Regions from separate parts of the Microbacterium gilvum genome, predicted to be linked through region 1. Evidence: riboswitches for the same ligand, from Rfam matches in the RefSeq annotation. Region 1 holds a riboswitch; each other region holds the start of a gene.
The links. Region 1 has a riboswitch for thiamine pyrophosphate ahead of ABD998_RS15830 (ECF transporter S component). Riboswitches for the same ligand answer to the same signal wherever they lie in the genome.
Positions count from the first base shown of each region.

Region 2: it holds a riboswitch for thiamine pyrophosphate, as region 1 does, so the genes downstream of both, thiM (hydroxyethylthiazole kinase) here and ABD998_RS15830 (ECF transporter S component) in region 1, are expected to answer to the same signal.
Region 3: it holds a riboswitch for thiamine pyrophosphate, as region 1 does, so the genes downstream of both, thiC (phosphomethylpyrimidine synthase ThiC) here and ABD998_RS15830 (ECF transporter S component) in region 1, are expected to answer to the same signal.

Region 1 is NZ_BAABKO010000006.1:180,844-187,949, forward strand. It holds gene ABD998_RS15820 (bifunctional proline dehydrogenase/L-glutamate gamma-semialdehyde dehydrogenase) at 1-1,032, shown strand, start outside; gene ABD998_RS15825 (D-alanyl-D-alanine carboxypeptidase family protein) at 1,035-2,624, opposite strand; TPP riboswitch at 2,693-2,801, shown strand; gene ABD998_RS15830 (ECF transporter S component) at 2,795-3,430, shown strand; gene ABD998_RS15835 (ABC transporter ATP-binding protein) at 3,427-4,899, shown strand; gene ABD998_RS15840 (energy-coupling factor transporter transmembrane component T family protein) at 4,896-5,681, shown strand; gene ABD998_RS15845 (ExeM/NucH family extracellular endonuclease) at 5,834-7,106, shown strand, end outside.
Region 2 is NZ_BAABKO010000001.1:867,364-874,469, reverse strand. It holds gene nadC (carboxylating nicotinate-nucleotide diphosphorylase) at 1-753, opposite strand, end outside; gene nadB (L-aspartate oxidase) at 747-2,261, opposite strand; gene nadA (quinolinate synthase NadA) at 2,258-3,580, opposite strand; gene ABD998_RS04410 (NUDIX hydrolase) at 3,684-4,379, opposite strand; TPP riboswitch at 4,403-4,497, shown strand; gene thiM (hydroxyethylthiazole kinase) at 4,489-5,295, shown strand; gene thiE (thiamine phosphate synthase) at 5,292-5,960, shown strand; gene thiD (bifunctional hydroxymethylpyrimidine kinase/phosphomethylpyrimidine kinase) at 5,957-7,106, shown strand, end outside.
Region 3 is NZ_BAABKO010000002.1:480,352-487,457, reverse strand. It holds gene thiO (glycine oxidase ThiO) at 1-950, opposite strand, end outside; gene thiC (phosphomethylpyrimidine synthase ThiC) at 955-2,685, opposite strand; TPP riboswitch at 2,684-2,791, opposite strand; gene panB (3-methyl-2-oxobutanoate hydroxymethyltransferase) at 2,841-3,713, opposite strand; gene panD (aspartate 1-decarboxylase) at 3,710-4,099, opposite strand; gene panC (pantoate--beta-alanine ligase) at 4,099-4,950, opposite strand; gene ABD998_RS08075 (Rossmann-like and DUF2520 domain-containing protein) at 4,947-5,696, opposite strand; gene ABD998_RS08070 (NUDIX hydrolase) at 5,883-6,440, shown strand; gene ABD998_RS08065 (sugar phosphate isomerase/epimerase family protein) at 6,490-7,106, opposite strand, start outside.

The sequences.
Region 1 (7,106 bases):
GGGCTGGAGCGCGCGCTCACGCGCCTCGAGCCCGGCCAGCGCTGGGTGCGCGAGCCGCGCATGCTCGACCGCGACGGCGCGCTGTGGAGCCCCGGCATCCGCGACGGCGTGCAGCCGGGCAGCGAGTTCCACCTCACGGAGTACTTCGGCCCTGTGCTCGGCATCATGGCGGCCGCGACGCTCGACGAGGCGATCGACATCGTCCGCGCCGTCGACTACGGGCTCACGTCCGGGCTCCACGCGCTCGACGAAGACGAGATCGCGCGGTGGCTCGAGCGCATCGACGTGGGCAACGCCTACGTGAACCGCGGCACGACGGGCGCCATCGTGCAGCGGCAGCCGTTCGGCGGCTGGAAGAGGTCGGCGGTCGGCGCCGGCACGAAGGCGGGCGGTCCGAGCTACCTCTACGGGTTCGGCACCTGGGCGGATGCTCCTGTGTCCGAAGCGGCGGCCTCCGACGCGGCGTCCGCCCGCGCCGTCGCGGTCGTCGGCGGCGACGCGTGGCTCGCCCGGGCGCTCGCGACCGACATCCGGGCGATGGGCGAGGAGTTCGGCATCGCGCGCGACGTGCAGGGCCTCCGCCTGGAGCAGAACGTGCTGCGGTACGCGCCGTGCCCCGTGACGGTGCGGTTCGACGGCCGGCCTGAGGCAGAGCTCGTGCGCGTCGTCGCCGCGGGCCTCCGCGCGGGCGCTCCGGTCGTCGTCAGCGCGGCGGCGACCCTGTCGGGGTCCGTCGGCGGATGGCTGCGCGACGCAGGTGTTCCCGTGCACGTCGACGACGCCGACGCATGGACCGCCCGGTGCGCGGCGCTTGCCGCGACGGGAGGGCGCATCCGGCTGGTGGGCGGCTCGGTCGGCGAGGTCGTCGCGGCCACCGGCGGATCGCCCGCCGTCGCCGTGTACGACGGCCCCGTGACGTCGGCCGGCCGCGTCGAGCTGCTGCCGTTCGTGCGGGAGCAGGCGGTGTCGATCACGGCCCACCGGTTCGGGAACGAGCGCCGCTATCCCGTCCCGGGTCTCGCCGGCGCCTGACCTCAGTCGAGGCCGAGCAGCGCGAGGGGGTGGGTGAGGCGCCAGAGGAACGACGGCGCGGGGACGGCCTCCGACAGCTGCAGCGGGACGCTCGCGGAGTCCATGCCGCCCGTCACGAGCAGCGTCCCGACCTCGTCGCCCGCGTCGTCTCCGATCGCGACCTCGTAGTCGGCCTCGGTCGCGGGGGCCACGCCCTGCCAGGAGATGACGTCGGCGTCGGAGGACGTCACGACCGTGCTCTGCGCGCCCCATTCCGTCGTGATGCGCGCGACGGCAGCGCCCGCCTCGACGGCGGTCACCTGCTGCATGCCCTCCTCGAGCTGGTCGAGCAGGGTGCGGCTGACGATCTCGCGGCTGTCCTCGTCGGGCTGGCCGAGCACGGCCGAGTACAGCGTGACGGTGGTCTGCCCGATCGTGACGTCCTTCGCGGCGAGCAGATTGAAGTACTCCGTGCCCGTCGACCACAGCGAGCCGGTCTTGAGCCCGATGATGCCCTCGTCGCCGATGAGCGGGTTCGAGTTCTCGACGAGCCCCGCCCCCGGCAGCGTCACGGAGTCCTGCGCCATGATCTCGGCGAGCACGGGGTCCTGCTCCGCCCTCTCGGCGAGGGCGATGAGCGCGCGGGCCGACGCGAGGTTGCCCGGGTCGATGCCGCTCGGGTCGGTCACGGTGATGCCGTCGAGGCCGTTGTCGGCCAGCCAGGTGGTCGCGTCGGCGAGCCACGCCTCCTGCGTTCCCCAGATCTCCTCGACGAGGCGGTCGACGTAGTTGTTCGCGGAGCCGAGCATGACGCCCTGCAGCATCTGGTAGAGCGTGAGCGTGCCGTCGACGGGGACGTCGACGGCCGACTCGTCGGCGTACAGATACGCCCAGTACTCGTCGCTGTCGGCCTGCGTGAACGCGAAGGTCGCGCCGTCGTCGCCGACCGCGAGCCCCTGGTCCTCGATGATCATGAGCGCCGTGACGACCTTCGTGATGCTCGCCATCGGCAGCGACTCGTCGTCCGACGAGATGGCGCCGCCCGGCCCGCCCTGCGCCGCGAGAGCCGACGTGCCGTCCTCGGGCCACGCGACGGGGAACTCCTCGCCGATCGGCGTCTCGACCGCGAGGGCCGACACGCTCGGCTCGACGCTCGACAGCGGCCACAGCGCGCACGCGGCGACGTAGCCGACGGCGAGCACGCCGAGGGCGGCGACGGGGCCGATCCATCCGCGCCGCCGCGGCGGAAGGGGCAGGATGGCGGCCCCACGCGGCCGTGCCGCGGCGGGCGGGCCTGCGGGCGGTGCGTCCGCGACGGCATCCGCATCGACCCACGAGAGCGCGGCGGTCGACGGGAGGAGCGGCGTCGGTCCGGTCGGTGCGGGTGCGGGTGCGGGCTCTTCGGCGGCTGCGACCTGCGCCGCCTCATCCGGCGCTGTCACGTCCGGCGCTGTCTGCTCCGGCACCGCCTCGTCTGGCGCGGCGTCGGCGGCCGTGTCCGCGGCGACCGGCGCATCCGCTGCGGGCGTCCCGTCGGCGACCGCGCGATGCTCCCGGCGCGACCGACGCGAGGTCGCGCCGGCCTCGGGTGCCGGGATGTCGTCGATTGCCACCCGCCTACGGTACCCCGTCGCACCTCGGAGCCAGCGGCGCGGGGCCCCGCGGAGGAGTAGAATCAGCCGCACATCACACGGGAGTCCGCCGAGCCGGGCTGAGAGGACGCGAGCCGCGCGTCGACCGTCGAACCTGATCCGGGTCATGCCGGCGCAGGAAGGAGAACAGAATGTCCACGTCCGTGTCCGGAACCAGGACCCCCCGCCGCTACACGTGGCGCGTGGTCGACATCGTCGTCGCGAGCGTCATCGGCGTCGCGGCGGGCGTCGTCTTCTGGCTGTGGGGCCAGGCCTGGCCCGCCCTCGACAGCCTCCTCTCGTTCACGCCCGGCCTGTCGGGGCTGCTCGCGGGCGGATGGCTGTTCGCCGGCGTGCTGGGCGGCCTCGTCGTCCGCAAGCCGGGGGCGGCCCTCTACACCGAGATCGTCGCGGCCGTCGTGTCGATGCTCATCGGCACGCAGTGGGGCTTCACGACCTTCATCTGGGGCGTCGTGCAGGGCCTCGGCGCCGAACTGGGCTTCGCGCTGCTCGCCTACGCCAACTGGCGCCTCCTCGGTGCGCTGCTGTCCGGTGCGCTCGCGGGCGTCGCGGTGGCGGTGCTCGACACGAACTTCTCGAGCGTCGCGGCGCTCGCCGTGGAGGTGCGCCTCGTCTACGCGGCGTCCGCCGTCGTCTCGGGCATCGTGCTCGCGGGGCTGGTGTCGCTCGTCATCACGCGCGCGCTCGCCGCGACGGGGGCCCTCGACCGCTTCGCGTCCGGCCGCGAGCTGCGTGCGCGTCGAGCGGGAGGCGCCAGCGCCGCGTGACCGCGCGGATCGAGGCCCGCGGCTGGGGATGGCGGCACGCCGGCCGCAGCGGGTGGGCGGTGTCGGACGTCGACATCGTCGTCGAGCCGGGGGAGCGGGTGCTGCTGCTCGGCGCCAGCGGCTCCGGCAAGTCGACGCTGCTGCGCGGCCTCGCGGGGGTGCTGGGCGACGAGGAGGACGGCGACGCCGCGGGCGAGCTGCTCGTCGACGGCCGCCCCGCGGCGCAGGCGCGCGGCGCCGCGGGTCTCGTCCTCCAGGACCCGGACGCCCAGGTCGTGCTCGCGCGCGTGGGCGACGACGTCGCGTTCGCGTGCGAGAACCTCGGCGTGCCGCGCGACGAGATCTGGCGCCGCGTCCCGCAGGCGCTCGACGCCGTCGGCCTCCGCCTCCCGCTCGACCATCCGACCACCGCTCTCTCGGGCGGACAGAAGCAGCGCCTCGCCCTCGCCGGCCTCCTCGCCATGCGGCCGGGCCTGCTGCTCCTCGACGAGCCGACCGCGAACCTCGATCCCGAGGGCGCGGTCGATGTGCGGGACGCCGTCGTGGCGGCCGCGGAGGCGACCGGCTCGACGCTCGTCGTCGTGGAGCACCGCGTCGCGCTGTGGGCCGAGCATGTCGACCGCGTCGTCGTGCTCGGCGCGGGCGGCGGCGTGATCGCCGATGGCGCGCCCGGTGCCGTCTTCGACGCCCACGGCTCCGTGCTCACGGCGGCCGGCGTCTGGGTGCCGGGCGTCGTCCCGGAGATCCCGCGGACGCCGCCGCGACGCTCCGGCGTCGAGCTGCTGCGGGCCGAGCGGCTCGCCGTCGGGCGCCGGCCGCTCGGAGCGCGGCAGGCGCGGACCGTGGCCGACGGCATCGACCTCGCCGTGGCCTCGGGGACGGCGACGGCCGTGCTCGGCCCCAACGGCGCGGGCAAGTCGACGCTGGCCGCGACGCTCGCCGGCCTGCTCGCGCCCGCCGGCGGCGCTCTGACCGCCTCCGCCGAGCTCGCGGCGGGCGCACGGGGGGAGCCGGTGCGGTGGACGTCGCGCCAGCTGCTCACCCGCATAGGCATGCTGTTCCAGTCCCCGGAGCACCAGCTGCTCGCCTCGTCCGTGCGCGACGAGCTCGAGGTCGGCCCGCGGGCCCTGCGGTCCGACCCTGCGACGACCGCGCGGACGGTCGACGACCTCCTCGCCCGGCTGCGACTCACCGCGCTCGCCGACGAGAACCCGTTCACCCTCTCGGGCGGCGAGAAGCGGCGGCTCACCGTCGCCGCGTCGCTCGTGACGCGTCCGCGCCTCCTCGTGCTCGACGAGCCCACCTACGGGCAGGACGCGCGCACATGGCGCGAGCTCGCCATCCTGCTCGACGACGTGCGCGCCGACGGGACCGCGCTCGTCGTGGTGACGCACGACCGCCCGCTCGTCGACGCCCTCGCCGACGACGTCGTCGTGCTCGGCCCCGCCGTCGCGGGGGCCGCCGCATGAGCGTCGTCACGATCGACGCGCGGCGGTCTCCGCTCGGGAGCGTGAACGCCGTCGCGAAGCTCGCCGCCGCCCTCGTGATCGGCGTGGTGCTGCTGCTGTCGATCGACCCCGTCTCGGCGGGCGTCTCGCTGCTCCTCACGCTGCTCGTGCTGCCGTTCGCGCGGCTCTCGGCCCGCGATCTGTGGGCGCGGCTGTGGCCCATCGGCGCGTCGGCGCTCATCGCGTGCCTCGCGACGACCCTGTACGGCCGCCAGAGCGGCACGACGTATCTCGAATGGGGACTGCTCCGTGTGAGCGACGGCTCCCTCTCGCTCGCCATCGCCATCCTGCTGCGCGTGCTCGCGATCGCGGTGCCGTCGGTCGTCCTCTTCGCCACGACCGACCCGACAGACCTCGCCGACGCGCTCGCCCAGATCCTGCGCCTCCCCGCACGATTCGTGCTGGGCGCGCTCGCGGGGCTGCGGCTCGTCGGCCTGCTCGTCGACGACTGGCGGGAGCTCGGGATGGCGCGCCGCGCGCGAGGCGTCGCCGACTCGGGGCGGCTCCGGCGCCTCGCGGGGCAGACCTTCGCCCTCTTCGTGCTGGCCATCCGCCGCGGCACGAAGCTCGCGACCGCCATGGAGGCCCGCGGGTTCGGCGCGCCCGTGCGCCGCACCTGGGCGCGCCCCTCGCGGCTCCGTCCACGCGACGGGGTCGTCGTCGTGCTCGCCACGGCGATCGCCGGCGCCGCGATGACGGCGGCCGTCGCGGCGGGCACCTGGACCTTCGTGCTCGCGCTCTGACAGCCGGTTCTCGCCGCCAGTTCACTGACCCGTTCACCTGCCGGACACGGATCGGAAACGGCCCGTGCAAACGACATCCGTAGCGTCTCCCCGCATCCGCGCGTGTCACCCTGCCCGCGCGATCGTCACCCCACCAGGAGACCGATACCGTCATGTCATCACGCAAGCGCACCACGAGCGTGGTCGCCGTCCTCGTCGGGACGGCGGTGACGGGAGCGCTCTTGGCGCCCGTCGCCGCCGCCGCCGCCGAGCCCGCCGACGTGCTCATCAACGAGGCCTATCTCAAGGGCGGCAGCGCGAACGCGCCCTACACGCACAAGTTCATCGAGCTCTACAACGCCGGAGGAACGGCGCAGAGCCTCGACGGATGGTCGCTGCAGTACCGCAGCGCGTCCGGCACGGGAGCCCCCAACGGCACCCTCGCCCTGTCGGGGTCGATCGCCGCGGGCGACCACTACCTCGTCGCCCTCGGAAGCAACGGCTCCAACGGCGCCGCGCTGCCCGAGGCCGACCTCTCCAGCACGAGCATCAACCCCTCCGGCACGACGGGGACGATCTTCCTCGCCGACACGTCGAGCCCGGTGACGCTCGCGACCGGCTCGATCGTCGGCGTCGAGCACGTCGTCGACCTGCTCGGCTACGGCGCGTCGAACACCTTCGAGGGCACGGCAGCGGCCGTCGACGGAGCGAACTCCGTGCCGAACTCCCTCGTGCGCACGGACTTCGTCGACACCGACGTCAACTCCGCCGACTTCGCCAACGCGACCACGGTCACGCCCGAGTCGTCGACGGCCTCCCCCGAGCCGGAGCCCACGGGCACGGCGACGCCCACACCCACGCCCACGCCCACGGCGGCCCCGGAGGCCGTCGAGATCTCGGCCATCCAGGGCACGGGCGAGGCGAGCCCGCTCGCGGGCCAGACGGTGACGACGCACGGTGTCGTGACGGCGGCGTACCCCACGGGCGGGTTCAACGGCTTCTACATCCAGACGCCCGGCACGGGCGGCGCCGTCGACCTCGCCGCGCACACGGCGTCGGACGCCGTCTTCGTGTACGGCAGCCAGGCCACGGCGAAGGTCGCGATCGGCGACTACGTCGAGGTCACCGGCCCCGTGTCCGAGTACAACGGCCTCACCGAGATCAGCCCGACCGCGGCGAACGTCACGGTGATCGAGCCGGCCGCGACGACGACGCAGACCGTCGCGCCCGCCGAGCTCGCCTGGCCGGAGGACGAGGCCGGTCGCGAGTCGATCGAGGGCATGCTGTTCGCCCCGCAGGGCGATTTCACCGTCAGCGACACGTACGACACGAACTACTACGCCTCCATCGGCCTCGCCGCGGGCACCACGCCTCTCATGACGCCGACCGAGGTGGCGAACCCCGACGACGTCGACGCCTACGCGGCCGTCGTCGCCGACAACGCCG
Region 2 (7,106 bases), on a different contig from region 1:
CGCCCGCACCGTCTCGAGGCTCACGCCCCCCGACGCCTCCACGACCGCGCGCCCCGCGACCAGCGCGACCCCTTCGCGGAGCGCGGCGAGCGGGAAGTTGTCGAGCATGATCGTGTCGACACCCGCCGCGAGCACGGGCTCGATCTGGTCGATGCGGTCGACCTCCACCTCGACGTGCACGGTATGGCCGAGCCTGGCCATCCCCGCGCGCAGCGCGGTCGTGAGGTCGTCGCCGTCGAGGACCGCGAGGTGGTTGTCCTTCGCCATGACGGCGTCCGAGAGCGAGAAGCGGTGGTTCGAGCCGCCGCCCGAGCGCACGGCGTGCCGCTCGAAGGCGCGCAGGCCCGGCGTCGTCTTGCGCGTGTCGGCGATGCGCGCGCCCGTCCCCGCCACCTCGGCGACGTAGCGCGCCGTGAGCGTCGCGATGCCGGACATCCGCTGCGTGAAGTTGAGGGCGACGCGTTCGGCCGTGAGGACACCGCGCGCGGGACCGGCGACGCGTGCGAGCACCGTCCCCTCGGCGAAGCGCGAGCCGTCGTCGACGAGCACGTCGACGCCGATGCGGGAGTCGACAAGGCCGAAGGCGGCCTCGAACACCTCACCGCCGCTGAGGACGCCGGCCTCGCGCGCGACCAGTGCCGCCTCCGCTGTCGCGTGCGCGGGGACGAAGGCCTCGCTCGTGAGGTCGCCCCACGGCGCGTCCTCGTCGAGGGCGGCGCGCACGGCGCGGTCGATGGCGGATCGGGTCAGCATGGTGCTCCTGCCGTGGCGAGGGCCGGTTCGGGTGCGGGGCGGACGGCGTCTGCGCGATGGTGCGCGCCGGCCGACGCCGTGCGTGCGAGGGCCGCGCTCGCGGCCAGGGCGCCGACGTGCACGAGGGCGGCGTCCTCGTGCGCGCGGGGTGTGCGGGGGGCGGGAAGCGCGGCGTCCCACGCCGACAGGACTCCCGCCGCATGCATCAGCCGTGCCCCGTCGCGGACGAGGCCGACCTCGTCCCACATCAGCCGCTGCAGCGCCTCGCGCGAGAACGGGGGCGCATCGGGATCGGGCGGGACGGGCGCGCCCCGGTCGGATGGCCCCGGCGCGCTCGCCGCGGTCGAGTCGGCGAGCACGGCGGCCGCGCGGGCGCCGAAGACGGCCCCCTCCAGCAGCGAGTTCGAGGCGAGCCGGTTGGCGCCGTGGACGCCCGTGCGCGCGCACTCGCCGACGGCGAGAAGCCCCGCGCGCGTCGTCCGTCCGTGGAGGTCGGTGGCCACGCCCCCCATGAGGTAGTGCGCGGCGGGGGTGACGGGCACGGCCGTCTCCGCCCAGTCGAACCCGCGCGCCGCGACGGCCGCCGTGATCGTGGGGAAGCGGGCCGCGAGCGCCGCCCTGCCGAGCGCGGTCGCATCGAGGAGCACAGGGCGGCCTCCCTGCTCGGCCATCCGCCGGGCGATGGAGCGCGCGACGACGTCGCGCGGGGCGAGCTCGCCGTCGGGATGGTCGTCGAAGGCGAAGCGGCGACCGGTCTCGTCGACGAGCACGGCGCCCTCGCCGCGCACCGCCTCGGAGACGAGGAACGGCGCGCCGGCGGCGAGCACCGTGGGATGGAACTGGACGAACTCGAGATCGGCGACCGCGGCACCCGCGCGCGACGCCGCGGCGATGCCGTCGCCCGTGGCGAGCGCGGGGTTCGTCGTGCGGGAGTAGAGCCGGCCAGCGCCGCCCGTCGCGAGCACGACGGCGTCCGCGCGCAGCTCGCGGACCTCCCCGCCCGCGATGACGCGCACCCCGCCGATGCGGTCGCCGTCGTCGACGAGGTCGATGAGACGGGCGTGCTCGAGGATGCGCGCGCGCGACGCCCGTGCGGCGGCGACGAGCACCTCCTCGATGGCGCGGCCGGTGGCATCCCCGCCCGCGTGCAGGATGCGGGCATGCGAGTGCGCGGCCTCCAGGCCCATGCGGAGCGCGCCATCGGCGTCGCGGTCGAAGGCGACGCCGAGCGCGATGAGCTCGCGCACGCGACCAGGGCCTTCCGAGGCGAGGACGCGGACGGCATCCTCGTCGCACAGGCCGTCGCCCGCGCGCAGCGTGTCGGCGACGTGCGCCTCGACGCTGTCGCCGCGCGTCAGCACGGCGGCGATGCCGCCCTGCGCCCATCGGGTCGCGGTGTCGGCGAGCGCGCCCTTCGCGACGATCGTGACGTCGACGCCCGCGCGCACGGCATGGAGTGCGGCAGAGAGGCCGGCGATGCCGCTCCCGACGATGATCGCGCTCGTCATGATCCGGCCGGCCGCGCAGCGAGCATGCGCTCGAGCGCGATGCGCGCGGGCGCGGTGACGGATGCGTCCACCGAGATGCGGTTGACGACGCGTCCGGCCACGAGCTCCTCGAGCACCCAGGCGAGGTAGCCGGGGTGGATGCGGTACATCGTCGAGCACGGGCAGACGACGGGGTCGAGGCAGAAGATCTCGTGCTGCGGATGCTCGGCCGCGAGCCGTTGCACGAGGTTGATCTCGGTGCCGATGGCGAACGTCGTCGGCTCCGTCGCGGCGAGGATGGCCTTGCGGATGTAGTCGGTCGACCCCGCCTCGTCCGCGGCGTCGACGACCTCCATGGGGCACTCGGGGTGCACGATGACGCGCACGCCGGGGTGCTCCGCGCGCGCCTGCGCGATCTGCGCTGGCGTGAAGCGGCGGTGGACGGAGCAGAACCCGTGCCACAGGATGACGGCGCTGTCGCGCAGCGTCTGCTCTGTCGAGCCGCCGAGGGGGCGCCGGGGGTTCCACATCGGCATCCGGTCGAGCGGCACGCCCATGGCCTTCGCGGTGTTCCGCCCGAGGTGCTGGTCGGGGAAGAAGAGCACGCGGCGGCCGCGGGCGAACGCCCACTCCAGCACGGTGCTCGCGTTCGACGAGGTGCAGACGATGCCGCCGTGTCGGCCCACGAATCCCTTGATGGCGGCCGACGAGTTCATGTACGTCACGGGGACGACCGGCACGAGCCCGTCGGCATCCGGCGCGTCGAGCGGCCCGAGCACGTCCTCGAGCTGCTCCCAGCACTCCTCGACCTGGTCGATGTCGGCCATGTCGGCCATGGAGCACCCCGCGGCGAGGTTCGGCAGGATGACCGCCTGCTCGGTGCCGGAGAGCATGTCGGCTGTCTCGGCCATGAAGTGCACCCCGCAGAAGACGATCGCCTCCGCGGCGGGATGGGCGAGGGCGGCGTTCGCGAGCTGGAAGGAGTCGCCCACGTAGTCGGCGTGCTGCACGACTTCGTCGCGCTGGTAGAAGTGGCCGAGCACCACGACACGGTCGCCGAGCGCCGCCTTCGCCGCGCGGATGCGGTCGTGGAGCTCTGCCTCCGGTGCCTCCCGGTAGGCGCGGGGGAGCTCGCCCTGGCGGGGGGCGCCCGTGGGGATCACATCTGCCATGGAGGCACCGGGTCCGTAGCCCTCCTCGACGTCGAACGCCCACGGCCCGTCGGCGAGGTCGGTCGAGCAGGTCGAACCCGCGGCGGCGCCCGACAGGATGGCGCGGATGCCGTGGTCGACGCTGGGGTCGACGGGGCGCGGCGAGAGGGCGACGGAGGTGGCGGCCATGGGAACCCCGTTCGGGTCGGTGTGACTCTAAGTCGGACGAACCGAGTTTAAGTCACTCTGACCACAATGGCGACCGGAGTGCGAGAGGGCGGCGGGGAGAGCCTCAGGCGTCGCCGAGGGGCCCGCGGTCGGCGAGCTCCACGTCGGAGTTGTAGCGGAAGAGCCGCGCGGGGCGGTGCTTGCCCGTGCGGAACGACTCGGTCGGGATGAGGGACTCCGAGCCCTCCAGGAGGCGGCGGAAGTTCGAGGGGTCGAGGCGCCGGCCGAGCACGGCCTCGTAGACCTCGCGCAGCTCGGTGAGGGTGAACTCGTCGGGAAGCAGACCGTGGGCGATGCGGCTGTAGCCGACCTTGTTGCGCAGGCGCCAGAGCGCGTACGCGACGATCCGGTTGTGGTCGAACGCGAGCGCGGGGAGGTCGTCGACGTCGAACCACTCGACGTTCTCGGGCGCGCCCTCCGCGGCGCGCTGGGCGTCGACGAGATCGGAGCGGAGCAGGGCCCAGTACACGACCGACACGACCCGGGTGGGGGAGCGGTCGACGTCTCCGAAGGCGTAGAGCTGCTCGAGGTAGCTGGGGCTGAGGGCCGTCGTCTCCGCGAGGGTCCGCGATGCGGCGTCGTCGAGCCCCTCCGCGGCGTCGAGCCAGCCGCCCGGCAGCGCCCACTGGTCTCGGAACGGCTCCCGCGTACGCCGCACGAGCGGGATCATGAGCGCATCCGCCCCCGGTCGCGCGCGCAGCGAGAAGATCGCCGTCGAGACGGCGACGCGGATGGCGGCGGGCGTCGGGTCGGGCGTCACCCTCCGAGCGTATATGCTCGCTTCCCAGTGACACGGGGTGTCCCGACCGGGACTGAGATCACACCCGTACGCACCTGATCTCGTTAGAACGAGCGGAGGGATGTCGCTGATGAGTGACGCATACGCACCGGTGCTCGCGAGCGTGAGGGAGTCGTCTCCGCTCGTGCAGTGCCTCACCAATTCCGTCGTCGTGAACGTCACGGCCAACGCGCTCCTCGCGGTGGGCGCCGCGCCCGTGATGGCCGACGTCCCCGAGGAGGCGGGCGAATGCGCGGCGGTCGCGTCGGCCGTGCTCGTGAACCTCGGCACGCCGACCGCGGAGCAGCGCGAGGCGATGCTCGCCGCGGCGTCGTCGGCGCACCTCGCCGGCGTGCCCTGGGTGCTCGACCCCGTCGGAGTGGGCGCGCTCGGGATGCGCACGGCGTTCGCGCAGCGCCTGCTCGATCTCGAGCCGACGGCCGTGCGCGGGAACGCCTCGGAGATCCGCGCGCTCGCGGGCGTCGGAGCGGGCGGTCGCGGCGTGGACGCCGCCGACGACGTCGACGCGGCGCTGGACGCCGCGCGGGAGATCGCCCAGCGGACCGGCGCCGTCGTGGCGGTCTCCGGCCCCGTCGACGCCGTCGTCGCGGTCCGCCGGGTCGCGCGGATCCACGGCGGCAGCGCGCTCCTCACGCGCATCACGGGCGGCGGATGCTCGCTCGGCGCCGTCACCGCCGCGTGCATCGCGGCGGCGGGCGACGCGTTCGCCGGCGCCGTGGCCGCGCACGCACTGTACGCGGCGGCCTCGGAGCGCGCCGCGGCGGCGTCGGACGGTCCCGGCTCGTTCGGATGGCGCTTCCTCGACGCGCTCGACGCCGTCTCGCCCTCCGATCTCGCCGCCGTGCGCGTCGACGAGACCACGGCGGTGCGCGGATGAGGCGCGCGTTCGACCCCTCCGTCTACCTGGTCGCCGACGCCGCGTCGGTCGGCGACCGTCCCGTCGCCGACATCGTGGCGGCCGCCGTGGACGGCGGCGTGTCGGCCGTGCAGATCCGCGGCAAGGAGCTCTCGGCGGCCGAGCTGCTGCGCGTCGTGGAGGAGGCGGCCCTGCACATGGCCGGCCGGGCGACCCTCCTCGTGAACGACCGCGTCGACGTCTTCCTCGCCGCCCGGGCGGCGGGCGCCGCCGTCGACGGCGTGCACATCGGTCAGAGCGACCTGCCGGCGGGGCGCGTGCGCGATCTCGTCGGGCCCGACGCCGTCGTGGGGCTCAGCGCGAGCCTCGCATCGCAGCTGCCGGCGCTGCGCGGCCTGCCATCGGGGACGGTCGACTACCTGGGCGTCGGCGCCGTCCGCCCCACGCCCACGAAGAAGGACCATCCGGCACCGCTCGGGTGGGACGGCTTCGCGGCGTTCGCCGCGCTCGTCCCCGACATCCCGTGCGTCGCGATCGGCGGGGTGGGGCCGGGCGACGCCGCCGACGCGCGCCGCGCCGGTGCGGCGGGCATCGCCGTCGTCCGCGCGATCTGCGCGGCGACGCGGCCGGCGGAGGCGGCGGCCGCGCTGCGGGTCGAGTGGGCCGATGCGGGGGCCGGCGCGTGAGCCGCGTCGCGAACGTGCTGTCGATCGCCGGCTCCGATCCGTCCGGCGGGGCGGGCGTGCAGGCCGATCTGAAGACGATCCTCGCCTGCGGCGGCTACGGGATGGCGGCCGTCACGGCCCTCACGGCGCAGAACACGCGCGGCGTCTCGGCCGTGCACACGCCGCCCTCGTCGTTCCTGCGGGCGCAGCTCGACGCCGTCGCGGCCGACGTGCGCATCGACGCCGTCAAGATCGGCATGCTGGGAACCGCCGAGGTGATCGCCGAGACGGCCGCATGGCTGAGCGCGCTCCCGGCACGTCCCGTCGTCGTGCTCGATCCCGTCATGGTCGCCACGAGCGGCGACCGCCTCATCGACGCCGAGGCCGAGCGGGCGCTGCACGACCTGTTCGCACTCGTCGACGTCGTCACCCCGAACCTGCCCGAGCTCGCCGTGCTCGTCGGGGGCGCGGTCGCGAGCTCCTGGCCGGACGCGCTCGACCAGGCCGCAGAGCTCGCGCGCAGACACGGCGTGCGCGTGCTCGCGAAGGGCGGCCACCTCGACGGCCCCGACTGCCCCGATGCGCTCGTCGCGCCGGACGGGAGCTCGACGACCTTCCCCGGGGCGCGCATCGCCACGACGAGCACGCACGGCACGGGCTGCTCGCTCTCGGCCGCACTCGCGACGATGCAGGCGCGCACGGGCGACTGGGGATGGTCGGCGCGCCTCGCGAGGGACTGGCTGCGGCGGGCGATCGCGGAGGCCGACGCGCTCGAGGTCGGCGGCGGCCACGGACCGCTGCATCACGGCGCAGCGCTGTGGGCGGGAGACGCGCCGCCCCGTCGCGATGCCGAGCTCGACGCCTGGTGGGACGACATCGCCGCGCTGCGCGCCGGCATCGACGACGTCTGGTTCGTCGCCGCTCTCGGCGACGGAACCCTCGACGAGGCCGACTTCGCCCACTATCTCGCGCAGGACTCGCTGTACCTGCGCGGATACGCCCGGGTGCTCAGCCGTGCTGCCGCCCTCGCGCCGACCCTGGAGGAGCAGGCGTTCTGGGCGGGCTCGGCGCACACGTGCCTCGAGACCGAGCTCTCGCTGCACCGCGCCCGCGTCGGCGACGAACCCGCCGAGGAGAGCGCGGAGACCGCGGCGTACCTCTCGCATC
Region 3 (7,106 bases), on a different contig from region 1:
ATCGCGGGGACGACCTCCGCCGCGTCGCGCAGCAGGGAGAGGACCCCTCCCGCCGACACGTCGTCGTCGCCGTCTTCGCGCTGTGTCGCCCCCACCACGAGACCGCCATCTGCTCGCGGCACGAGGTAGACCGACCGGCCGCGCACAGACGCGCGGATGGTCTGCGCCACGGCCCCGCGCCCCGCCGCCCGCAGACGCAGGATGTCGCCGTGCACCGGTCGGATGGTGCCGGACGGGACGATGCCGGATGGGAGGAGACCCGTCATGTCGAGCCCCGTCGCCAGCACCACCTCGGCGGCCTCGAGGGCGGTGCCGTCGTCGAGCACGACTCCGCAGGCGGCGCCCGTGCGGCCGCGGCGCAGCGCCCGCACCGCGCGCCGGATGACCGTGCCCGCCGGCAGCGCTGCGCGCAGCGCGGACGTGAACGCGCGCGGATCGACGCGATGGTCGTCGGGTGCCGTGTAGGCGCACGCGATGCCGGGTGCCAGCAGGGGTTCGACCCGACGGGCCGCGTGCACGGCCATCCGCTCGGCGCGCAAAGGCGCGGCCGCCGGCGACGCGAGCAGCGCCGACAGGCGTGCGCGGTCGGCGGCATCGACCCCGACGAGCAGCGTCGCGTGCCGCTCGTACCCGCACGCCGCGGCCCCGCCGGGCTGCGCGTCGACGAAGGCGGGATACCGCCGGGCGGCCTCGATCAGCAACGGCAGGGTGGCCGGCTCGCTCGGCTCGAACTCGCCCACGGGGCTCAGCATGCCGGCAGCGGCATACGTCGCGCCGGTGCCCGGATCCGGGTCGACGAGCCGCACGGAGCGCCCGGAGCGGACGCACTCCGTCGCGATGGCGGTGCCGACGACGCCCGCGCCGACGACGATCACGTCGACGACCGAGCCGGCATCGTCCGCCCTCGCGTCCTCCCCCCAGGCGCCAGCCCGGGAATCAGCCGCGCACACGGAGTCAGCCGCGCACACGGGGCTCGGCGAGGTACACCGTCGACCCGGCCGCCGCGAACTCCTGAGACTTGCGGCGCATCGCGGCGATCGCCTGCTGCTCCTCCGCTCCTCCGAAGCGATCGCGGATGTCCTGCGAGATGCGCATGGAGCAGAACTTCGGACCGCACATGGAGCAGAAGTGCGCGGTCTTCGCGGGCTCCGCGGGGAGCGTCTCGTCGTGGAACTCCTCCGCCGTGTCGGGGTCGAGCGACAGCGCGAACTGATCGCGCCAGCGGAACTCGAATCGCGCCTTCGAGAGCGCGTCGTCGCGCTCGTGCGCGCCCGGGTGGCCCTTCGCGAGGTCGGCGGCGTGTGCGGCGATCTTGTAGGTGATGACGCCCGTCTTCACGTCGTTGCGGTCGGGCAGGCCGAGGTGCTCCTTGGGCGTGACGTAGCAGAGCATCGCCGTCCCCCACCGCGCGATCTCGGTCGCTCCGATGGCCGACGTGATGTGGTCGTATCCGGGGGCGACGTCGGTCACGAGAGGGCCGAGCGTGTAGAACGGCGCGCCGGAGCAGAGCTCCTGCTGCCGCTCCACGTTCTCGCGTACGAGGTGCAGCGGCACGTGGCCCGGGCCCTCCACCATCACCTGCACATCGTGCTCCCACGCGCGGTGCGTGAGCTCGGCGAGCGTGTCGAGCTCTGCGAACTGCGCTGCGTCGTTGGCGTCGGCGGTCGAGCCGGGCCGCAGCCCGTCGCCCAGGGAGAACGCGACGTCGTAGCGGGCGAAGATCTCGCACAGCTCGTCGAAGTGCGTGTAGAGGAAGTTCTCCTCGTGGTGTGCGAGACACCACCCGGCCATGATCGAGCCGCCGCGCGAGACGATGCCCGTGACGCGATCGGCCGTGAGCGGCACGTAGCGCAGCAGGACGCCGGCGTGGATCGTCATGTAGTCGACGCCCTGTTCGCACTGCTCGATCACGGTGTCGCGGAAGACCTCCCAGGTGAGCCGGTGCGCCTGCCCGTCGACCTTCTCGAGCGCCTGGTAGATCGGCACGGTGCCGATGGGGACGGGAGCGTTGCGGATGATCCACTCGCGCGTCGTGTGGATGTCGTCGCCCGTCGACAGGTCCATGACGGTGTCGGCGCCCCACGTCGTCGCCCAGGAGAGCTTCTCGACCTCCTCCGCGATCGAGCTCGTGACCGCGGAGTTGCCGATGTTGGCGTTGATCTTCACGAGGAACGCACGGCCGATGATCATCGGCTCGGCCTCGGGATGGTTGACGTTGAGCGGGATGATCGCGCGCCCCGCCGCGAGCTCCGAGCGCACGAGCTCGACGTCGCATCCCTCCCGCAGGGCGACGAAGCGCATCTCGTCGGTGACGATCCCGCGGCGCGCGTAGTGCATCTGGGTCACGGTGCGCCCGGGGAGTGCGCGACGGGGCCGGTGCGCGTCGCCTCGCCATTCCTCGGACGCCGATCCCCTGCGCGCGGCCGATCGGCCGTCGTCCTGCAGATCGCGAGGGCGTCCGTCGTACGTCTCGGTGTCGCCACGCCGCGCGATCCACCGCTCGCGCAGGCGCGGGATGCCGCGGACCGGGTCGCCCCCGGGTCCCTGCGTCCGGTAGGCCGTGAACGGTGCGTTGACCTGGCCGTTCGGGGACGGCCCGAGGGCGATGCGGGTGACTGGCACCCGGATCCCGTGCTCGTCGTCGTGCAGATACGCGAGCGAGTGCGTCGCTTCCAGGGTGCGCAAAAGAGCTGCTCCTACTTCCTACGCCGGCATGACCCGTACAGGTTCGACGGTCGCGGGCAGCGTCAGCCCGTTCTCAGCCCCTGCTGGGACTCCCGTGTGGACCGGATCAGAGTAGCAGGGGCGCGATCGGGCGCAAGTCGGACGCCGGAAGCGGATCAGAGGGCGTCGAGGAGGGTGCGCAACCGCGCATATTCCGCCTCGGGAATTGAGTAGCCGTGCTCAGGTGCGGGGTATCCGGACGACCGGACATCGTCCGCGTAGGCGGCGACGCCCGCGATCATCCGCTCTCGGAGATCGTCGTAGCGCTTGACGAAGCGGGCGGCGCGCCCTCCATATATTCCGAGAAGATCATGGAAGACGAGCACCTGCCCGTCGACCGCGGGCCCTGCGCCGATGCCGATGACCGGCACGTGCACGCGCGGCATGATCGCCGCGGCGACGTCGCTCGGGATCGCCTCGAAGACGATCGAGAAGCAGCCGGCCTCCTGCAGCGCGAGCGCGCTCTCGCACACGGCCAGCGCCTCCTCCGCCGTGCGTCCCTGGGCACGGTAGCCGCCGAGCGCCGTGGCCGTCTGCGGGGTCAGCCCGACGTGGCCCATGACGGGGACGCCCGCACGCACGATGGCGCGCGCCCTGTCGACCGAGCTGCCGCCGCGCTCTATCTTGACGGCGTCGCATCCGGTCTCCTTCACGAACCGCAACGCCGTCGCCACGGCCGCCTCGTCGGAGCCCTCGTACGACCCGAACGGCAGGTCGACGACCAGCAGCGGCCCGTCGAGCCCCCGGCGGACGGCACGCGCGAGCATGATCATCTCGTCGACCGTCACGGGCACCGTGCTGTCGTAGCCGAGCACCGTCATCGCCGCGGAGTCGCCCACGAGCACGACGTCGACGCCTGCGGCGTCTGCGACCTGGGCGCTCGGATGGTCGTAGGCCGTGACCATGACGATCGGCTCGCCGTCGGCCTTCTTCGCCGTGAGGTCGCCGATGCCCGTGCGGCGGCGCGCCTGATCGGGGCGCGCGCTCACACCGCCTCCGTGAGCAGACGCGCGACGGCGTCGTCCACGGCGATGATGCCGTTGCCGCGGTCGACGTGGACGACGACGGGCTCGTAGACCTCGAGGTCGGCCTCGTCGTACTCGCCGTACGAGATGACGATGATCGTGTCACCCGTGTGGACGAGCCGCGCGGCGGCGCCGTTGACCTGCATGACACCGGAGCCGCGCTCCCCCGCGATCGTGTAGGTCTCGAAGCGGGCGCCGTTGTCGACGTCGACGACGTGCACCTGCTCGTGCTCGAGGATGTCGGCCGCTTCGAGCAGGTCGGGGTCGACCGTGATGGAGCCGACGTAGTGCAGATCGCTGGCCGTGATGGTGGCGCGGTGGATCTTGGACTTCAGCATGGTGCGGCGCATCATGCGCCTCCCCTCAGGATGCGGTTGTCGATGAGGCGCGCGGCGCCGACCCGGGCGGCGACGGCGAGCAGCGCGTCGCCCTCGAGGGCGTCGAGCGGGCGCAGGTCGACGGCATCGCGCAGCTCGAGGTACTCGGGCACGATCCCCGCGTCGCCGAGCACGGCGAGGGCCGTCGCGATGAGCGCGCCTGCATCCCGCTCGCCGCGTCGTGCGGCGTCGTCCGCCGCTGCGAGCGCGCGGCTCAGCGCCGTGGCCCGCGCGCGCGACTCGGCGTCGAGGTAGACGTTCCGCGAGCTGAGGGCGAGCCCGTCGTCCTCCCGCACGATGGGGCACGCCTCGATGCGCACGGGGATGTCGAGGTCGCGCACGAGGCGCCGCACCACGAGCACCTGCTGGGCGTCCTTCTGCCCGAAGTACGCCGTGTCGGGTGCGACGATGCCGAAGAGCTTCGCGACGACGGTCGCGACGCCGTCGAAGTGGTGCGGCCCGCGTGAGGCGCCGCACAGCACATCGGTGATGCCCTCCACATGGATGGTCGTGGCGAAGCCGTCGGGATACACCTCCGCGACGGGCGGTGCGAAGAGCACGTCGACGCCCTCGGCCTCCGCGAGCGCGGCGTCTCGGGCCTCGTCGCGGGGGTACGCGCCGAGGTCCTCGTTCGCGCCGAACTGCGTCGGGTTGACGAAGAGCGAGACGACGACGAAGCCGTCGACCGCGCGCGCACGGCGCATGAGCGACAGATGCCCTTCATGGAATGCCCCCATCGTGGGCACGAGGCCGATGCTGCGGCCGTCCTCCCTGGCGCGGGCGACGGCATCCCTCACCTCCGCAATCGTGCGCAGGATGATCATGCGACGTCCTTCCTCTGGGACAGATCGGCTGTGCGCGCGCACAGCTCGTCGAAGAGCGGCAGCAGCTCGGGGACCTCGGCCACGGCCTGGCGCTGACGTGCGACGGTATCGGAGTCGCCCCGCGCGACGGGGCCCGTGAGCGCCGCGGCGGGGCCGAGCGCCGCCCAGTTCTCGATCGTCTGCCGGACGAGCGGGGCGAGCATCGCGCGCGCCGTGGGGGCGTCGATCCCGGAGGAGACGGCGACGCGCTCGGCCGTGTCCTGCAGCGTGACGAGGAAGTTCGAGGCGATGGACGCTGCCGCGTGGTACCCGGCGCGCCGTGCGTCGTCGATCGCGACGGGTCGCGCCCCGAGGAGCTCCGCGATGCGCGCGGCGACGGCGAGGGCGTCGTCGTCGCGGCCGGCGACAGCGCAGGCGATGCCGTGGAACACCGAGGGCTCCTCGGAGCCCGTGAAGGTCTGCAGCGGATGCACGCCGAGGTCGACGTCGTCGAGCGGCGTCGCTCCCGAGGTGTGGCCGATGAGACCGCGGTGCCCGCTCAGGTTCCGGGCGGCGGAGGCGATCGCGCTGTCCGGAACGCACAGCAGCACGACGTCCGCGTCGCCGACCGGCTCGCCGCGCCCGGTCGGGCCGAGCACCTCGATCCCCGCTTCGCGGAGCGCGCGCGCGAGGACGACACCGAGGCGTCCGCGGCCGACGACGGCGACGGACGCGGGGGGATGGGCGGGGGCGCGGAGGGTGCTCATGGCGGGGGTGCGCGGTCGAGCGCGTCATGAGTATCCGCCTTCCGGACATCGTCGGCAAAATCAGGTGCCAATGTGCACGCCATCGGGGGCGCCTGATTGTGCGTTTCATCCGAGTTCGACGAACCGAATTGATCATTCTGATTTCGTCATCACCTGTCGACGCGGGTGACGTGAGACCCTCGGAGGGTGACTGCCGATGCCCTCCTCGCCTCCGCTCATGACGCCGTCGCGACGGCGGGCGCGTCGTCCCCCGATCACGCCGACTTCGTCGCGGCGCTCGCCGAGCACGGCCGGGCCGCCCTCGAACGCGGCGGCCCCCCGAGCCACCTGACCGCGAGCCTCTTCCTCTTCGACCGCGACGCCTCGCACATCCTGCTCTGCCTGCACGGCAAGGGACGCTTCTGGGTGCAGCCGGGCGGCCACCTCGAGGCGGGTGACGCGTCGATCGCCGGCGCCGCCCTGCGGGAGCTCGCCGAGGAGACCGGAATCGGGGACGACCTCGTCGACGACCTGAGGGTGGTCGATCTCGACCACCACGCGCTGAGCGCCCGCTTCGGCCGCTGCGCCTCGCACCTCGACGTGGGCCTGGCCGGGACGATCTCCCGCGAGGGTGCGGAGCTGCGGATCAGCGACGAGTCCGACGACCTGCGCTGGTGGCGACTCGATGCGCTCCCGTCGCCGCTTCCCCGCGCGTTCGAGGAGCGGCTCGCGCGCGTGCGCGCGGCGTACCGGCCCCGGGGCTGACGCCGCCGCCCGTCGACGACGACCCCGCCATCCGGGGCCGGAGCGCGTGTCAGGCCGCGAGCGACTCCTGCAGGGCGCGGTCGGCGTCGAGCAGCACGTGCGCGGCGACCTCCAGCCCCTCGATGCGCCCGAGCTCGACGTCCTCGTGCTCGATGTTGACGCGCATGTCGGGGTCGACCTCGTGCAGCGCCCGGAGGAACTCGGTCCAGTACGCGGTGTCGTGGCCCCTCCCGAGCGCGACGAAGTCCCACGCTGCCGCCTTCGGCCACTCGTTCACCCACTCGTCGCCGCCCAGGCTCGTGCGCGGCTCGGAGGGGTCGAGGCGGCGGAACCCGTTGTCGAGCACGCCGTGCAGCTTGGCCGTCTCGGGGTTCACGCGCACATCCTTGGCGGCGGCGTGGAAGACGAGGTCGCCGAGCTCGCGCACGACGGCCACGGGATCCATCTGCTGCCAGAAGAGGTGCGACGCGTCGAGCTCGACGCCCACGTGGGTCGCGCGCGTGAGCTCGATGAGGCGGCGGACGTCGCGCGTGTTGAAGACGACGTTCTGCGGGTGCAGCTCGAGGGCGACCTTCACGCCGTGGTCGGCGGCGAGGCGGTCGGTCTCGCGCCAGAAGTCGGCCGCAACGCCCCATTGGTAGTCGAGCACGTCGAGGTGCGCCGAGT